2 regions of the Lacticaseibacillus rhamnosus genome follow, and region 1 is predicted to be linked to the other one. Evidence: riboswitches for the same ligand, from Rfam matches in the RefSeq annotation. Region 1 holds a riboswitch; the other holds the start of a gene.
The links. A riboswitch is a leader RNA that binds a small molecule or an ion and turns the genes downstream of it on or off. The one in region 1 is predicted to bind lysine.

Region 1 (3,176 bases):
AAGCGCGCCGGTTCACGCTCCATAACGCGTTCACCAGCGCAGGGGTCTGCGTGTAAGGACCTCAGACGTAATGGCCAAAGCCCGGCCATCACGTCTGAGGCCGTTTACACTACGACCCCTAAACGCGCCGGTTCACGCTCACCATAACGCGTTCACCGGCGCAGGGGTCTGCGTGTAAGGACCTCAGCCACAATGGCCAAAGCCCGGCCATCACGTCTGAGGCCGCTTACACTACGACCCCTAAACGCGCCGGTTCACGCTCACTTCAAAAAGGAGATGTCGTTTTGAATACGGATCGGTTGTATCAACATGGAACATTAGCCATGCTGGTTCCGGGGCTTTTTGCGGGGACGCAGACAGTTGGGGAATTATTGCAGCACGGTGATACTGGCATTGGAACTTTGACTGGGCTTGATGGTGAGCTAATTATTCAGGCGGGTAAGGTTTATCAAGTGAATGCCCAAGGCAAAGTTCGAGAAGTGCAAGAAGACGAGAAGGTTCCTTTTGCTAACGTTCACTATCAACACGACGTTGCAGCTGGTAAGCTTCAGGGGCTTGATTTGGCAGGGTTTCACAAAGCAACTCTTGAGCGGCTGCAGACCGGTAATTTATTTGCAGCAGTTCGTGTAGAAGGCACGTTTACGCAAATGCATACACGAGCGGTGCTGCCGCAACAGCCGCCTTATCCGACCTTGACCGAAACGGCCTCGGGTCAAAAAGAATTTCATGCTGAGAATATCAAGGGCACTTTAATTGGGTACTTTTCACCGGATCTCTATGCAGGTGCGGTTTCACCTGGTTTCCATGTCCATTTTCTGGCTGCTGATCATAGTATGGGTGGGCATATTCTTGGCTTCGAATTGGATAGTGGCGAACTGTTTTTACAAAAGTTTAGCGACTTCCAGTTGCATTTGCCAACAGATGATCAGCCTTTCTTGAAGCAACAATTTGATACAACAAGTTTGGTTGCTGATATTCTTAAAGCTGAGAGTTGAGTTAAAGCTGTGTGAGAGTGAGTTGCTGTTGTCAGTTGAACATGATATGGTGAGTCGTAATTGAGATTAGAGGTCGCATCAATCATGAGTCGCAGCTGCAATGGTCTGAACACCAAGCGCGCAGTTGTTAAAGGGAAAGGTGCCGAAATACCGGTTGAGTTCAGCCAATCGATATTGGGCCAGTTGGATAACATCCACTGGACTGTCGCGATTATCGCGGGGCGCTAACAAATCGGATCACGTTTATTCATGGTAAAAAGCAGAATAAGCCGATGGGTTAGTCACAACAGACCGACTCATTGGCTTTTTTTGTGTGAGCGTGAGCCAGCGCGGTTAGGGATCGGAGTGTAAGCGGCCTCGGGCGTGATGGCCCGCCCTTGGCCATCGCGTTCGAGGTCCTTACACTCCGATCCCTGCGCTGGCGAACGCGTTATAGAAAGCAGAATAAAATTAACGGATTGCCCAAAGAATAATGCTTCTGCCCTTGTTGCAGTTTTTCGTCCATAAACACCAGTCTTTGGCCAACGCATCGTTACATTTAACCCGCCACTGGCTGTCAACAACCAGCCAATCACGAAAATCTCACCCCAGATATCGACAGTAAAATCTGGCATTGTTTAGCAAAAATCAATTCACGTTAACAAAGGAGTTCATCTGTGGCACAATCAGCATCCAATCAAGTAAAACGAGAGCTCAAGACACGGCATCTATCCATGATTGCTCTTGGCGGTAGTATCGGAACCGGTCTTTTTGTTGCAAGTGGCAGCGCCATTGCCACTGCCGGACCGGGTGGAGCCATTGCAGCCTATATCGGAATCGGACTCATGGTTTTCTTTCTTATGACTAGTTTAGGTGAAATGGCCACGTATGTACCGGTTTCCGGTTCTTTTTCCGAGTATGCGAGTCGGTTTGTCGATCCGGCGTTCGGATTTGCTTTAGGGTGGAACTATTGGTTTAACTGGGCCATTACCGTTGCGGTTGATGTTTCGACGACTGCCATTGTTATGCATTTTTGGCTGCCAAAAGTACCTGGCTGGCTGTTTTCGCTGGGATTTTTGGCACTGATTTTCCTGATTAACATTATTTCGGTCAAGTCATTTGGTGAAACTGAATATTGGTTGTCGTTGATTAAGGTTGTAACGGTGTTTGTCTTTTTAATTGTCGGGTTACTGACGATTATGGGGATCATGGGTGGGCATGGTCCCATTGGGTTTAAAAATTACACAACTGGTGCGGCGCCGTTTGTGGGTGGTATCCCCGCAACTTTGGCTGTTTTTGTTGTTGCGGGTTTTTCTTTTCAGGGAACCGAGTTGATCGGGATTACGGCCGGCGAAAGCGAAACGCCTGAAACAAGTATTCCTAAGGCGATTAAGCAGGTTTTCTGGCGTATTTTGCTGTTTTATATCCTGTCGATTGCCGTGATTGCCGCGATTATTCCGTACACTAGCCCGAATCTGTTGGGGGCCAGCGTGGATCAGGTGGCGATTTCGCCGTTTACGTTAGTGTTTGATCGCATTGGGCTTGCAGGCGCAGCAAGTGTCATGAATGCCGTGATTTTGACCTCGGTTTTGTCATCGGCTAACTCAGGGATGTATGCATCGACGCGAATGTTGTGGGCGATGGGCGGCTCCGGCTTTGCACCACGGATTTTTCAAAAGACGAACAGCCGCGGCATCCCGCTTGCTGCGTTGTTGCTGACAACCTTAGTCGGCGCATTAACTTTCTTGACCAGTATTATGGGACCACACGTTTACCAGCTGCTTGTAGCGGCTTCAGGGTTAACCGGGTTCCTGGCCTGGCTCGGGATCGCGGTTTCGCATTTTCGGTTTCGGCGGGCTTTCGTGAAACAGGGACATGATGTTCACGAACTCAAATATCATGCCAAGTGGTTCCCGGTTGGCCCGATCCTGGCGATTATCATGAGTCTGATCGTCATCGTGGGCCAGGATTTGCAGGCAGTCCAGCACTTTGCTTGGGGGCGGTTAATGGTTTCGTACATGTCAATTCCGCTTTTTATTGTGTTATTTGTCTGGTATAAAGTGAAGCATAAAACCAAACTGATCCCGCTTGAAAAAGTCGACCTAGCCCCGCATCGCGAACATGAACCTAATCCTAAATAACAAGCTTACAAATGAAAAACGACTTGAAGGATGAATGTCATCTTTCAGGTCGTTTTTTATT
Region 2 (3,176 bases), 1.0 Mb from region 1:
TACCAAAAGCCTTTTTAAGGTTCTTGACTTGGATTAAAGGTTCGTTTGCCATCAGTTAGTCCTCCTTTGCCGTGCTGATTTTGGGTGTTTCGACCTGCATTTGATTGTTCATCACATTGTAATCTTTTGGACCATCGAGATGCTTTTCGATGAGACGGAATAATCGGCTGATGGTGAAGGTCATGATGAGGTAGATGCCACTCACAATCAGATACGTGTGGAAGAACTGGAAGCTTTGTCCGGCAATCGTTTCGCCGCTGAAGAACAGTTCGGAAACCGAGATGACGGATAACACTGAAGTATCCTTAATGTTAACGATAAATTCGTTGGTGACCGCGGGCAGGGAGTTGCGTACCGCTTGCGGTAGAATCACCTTCATCATGGTTTGCAGATGGGTCATGCCAAGCGCATTGGCTGCTTCAAACTGACCTTCATCAACGGAGATAATACCGCCACGGATAATTTCGGAAATATAAGCACCCGTGTTAATTGAGACGATCAATAACGCCGCGGTTGTCCGATCCATGTTCAGATGCCAGGCTTGAGCCGCACCATAGTACAAAACCGCTGCCTGAACGATCATTGGCGTACCACGGAAGACTTCAATATAAACGGACAGCAGCCAGTTGATCACGGCCCGTAACCCACGCTGACCCAGTTTCTTTGGCTTTGGCGTGGTTCGAATAATACCGACCAGCAAACCGATGATAAAGCCAACAAGTGTCCCGACCAAAGAAATCAGCAGCGTCATGCCGGTACCGCGCAATAGCATGGGACCATACTGTTTCATAATCGCCATGAACCAGTTGCCGCTTTTTTCGGTTGACGGCTGATTATCAACGGCTTCGTTCATCAACCGTGCCCGTTCTTTTGTAGAGATCGTAGCAAGCAACTCATTAATCTTGGCCTTATTAGGATCATTTTTTCGCAGGCCGATCGCTAAGTTAGTATCACTGGCATCGGTTTTAAAACCCTGACCCTTGGCAAAATGGATATACATCAGATTCGGATTCGCACGTTCGGCAGTAATCCCTTCTGGTACTTCGGAAACATAGCCATCAATCGTGCCGGATTCCAAGGCCACGCGCATGGCTGGAAAATCGTTCATCGCCGGTTCCTTGACAACGCCTTTGATTTGATTAATCGCCTGATAGTGATAGGTGCTCAGTTGGGCAGTAATCTTGGCGCCTTTGAAATCGGCAATACTTTTGGCTTTGGCATATTTACTATCTTTGCGGACGACCATCGTCAGGTTGGAAATATAGTACGGATTACTGAAATCGATGGTTTTGCGACGATCTGGCGTTGGCGACATGCCGGCAATAATGGCATCGATTTTGCCAGAAGTTAATGCAGGCGGCAGACCATCCCATGATGTTTTGACCACCACAACCTTCTTGTGCAACGCCTTGGCAACTTTGCGGGCAATTTGAACATCGTACCCGTTTGCGTATTCTTGGCTGCCTTGAATCTTAACCGCATTGTTGGCACTCGTTGTTTGCGTCCAGTTGAACGGTGCATAGCCGGCCTCCATTCCGACTTTAAACGTGTTGTCATCGCTGGCAGCACTGACAGGTGTTGCGGCAAAACTGCCAAGCAGGAGGCTCAATGCGAACCCTAGCACGCCTAAACGCGCAACCCAATGTTTTCTCATAAGTGACATTTCTCCCTTCTTGTAGTGGGAAATAGAGCTGGAACCAAAAAATCGACCTTTATTGATACCGCAATAAAGGTCGATTCCATCGATTTTAGTCATGAACCAGAATCATAGCGCCCCGAAGCAACCAGCTTCGACAGTCCATGGGTTATGCGCCCATGGCCCAATGCGAATCGTCCGAATACGATTCAACATTTCGGCGGCGGCACTTACGACTGGTTCAACATGACTCGGCACTCCCCAGTTTTCGTTGCCCACCGCAACCTCTATTTCTTGGTGGTGTATTTAAATGTCAAAAACGAGTGTAGCGGAACGGGAACGGAATGTCAATTTTTGTGGAGTAATCGTAATCGCTAACTTGGTTTTTGTGCGATCAGAAGTTTATTTAAGAAAAGTTTGGACAAAAAGAAGTCTCCGCAGTAGAATTAAATCGAACGTGTGTTCTGTTTAATTCGATGACAGACGTGTCACCTTAAAATTTGTAAAAGAGATTTTTAAAATGGCAGATGAAGCGGTACTAGCCGTTCAAAAATGGCTTAATAAAACGTATAGCAGTGTTTCTGGTTTCACGACAGCGCCCGAGAACGGACAAACTGGATGGCCCACTATTTATAGTTTGCGGATGGGGCTACAACATGAAATTGGTATTAGCGCTATTGGTGAAGGATTTGGCGATGCAACCAAGACAGCATTAGCTTCGGTGGTAGGCAGTTTGAAGCCCGGTTATAAGGGCAATATCGCCCAGCTCATTCAAGGCGCCTTCTGGTGTAAAGGCATCAATCCTGGTAGCGACTTTAATCAGGACTTTTCTGATGCAACAGAGCAAGCTTTCAAAACACTACAGCAGAATGCGGGTATTACCGCAAATGGCGTAGTTACAGTTAATCTTATGGCGGCATTGTTCGATATGGCTGCATTTACCTTGGTTACTGGGGGATCGGAGAAGGTTCGGTCAATGCAGCAATATCTTAATGGACGGTTCAGTAATAACATTGGCATTCTACCTTGCGATGGCATCTATCAACGTGACACTAACACAGCTTTGATTTATGCATTGCAAAGAGCTGAAGGGATGGCTGCTGATGTTGCAAATGGTATCTATGGGCAGAAGACAATTGACAATTGCCCTGTTTTATCTGAGGGATCAACAGATACTGACGCCGTTCGCATCCTACAATACGGTCTGTTAGTAAATGGTTTCACAGACATTCCGACTAATGGCCAATTCACCAGTGCAGTTGGCGATGCAGTGGCTGCCTTTAGCACAATGATGAACCTGGAACCAACCACAGGAAGAATCGCTGGTAATCGGGTTATTAAGGGCCTATTAACTAGCAATGGTGATACAACACGCGATTCAATCGCTTGTGACACATCTAAGCAACTGACGAGTTCTGATGTTGCATTGTTACGTAAATATGGTTTCAGCATTGTCGGGCGATACCTAAAGGGGGCAGTAGGGAATGCTTTTACTCCTAAGAATTTGACTGCGTCTGAGATTAAATCAATTACCGATGGC

Region 2: linked by a shared signal. The riboswitch ahead of EL173_RS14600 (ABC transporter permease subunit) and the one ahead of EL173_RS09675 (amino acid permease) in region 1 are both predicted to bind lysine.

What each region holds. Positions count from the first base shown of each region.
Region 1 is NZ_LR134331.1:1,903,178-1,906,353, reverse strand. It holds gene budA (acetolactate decarboxylase) at 285-995, shown strand; lysine riboswitch at 1,055-1,230, shown strand; gene EL173_RS09675 (amino acid permease) at 1,652-3,115, shown strand.
Region 2 is NZ_LR134331.1:2,898,215-2,901,390, reverse strand. It holds gene EL173_RS14605 (amino acid ABC transporter ATP-binding protein) at 1-52, opposite strand, end outside; gene EL173_RS14600 (ABC transporter permease subunit) at 56-1,663, opposite strand; lysine riboswitch at 1,761-1,934, opposite strand; gene EL173_RS14595 (glycoside hydrolase domain-containing protein) at 2,157-3,176, shown strand, end outside.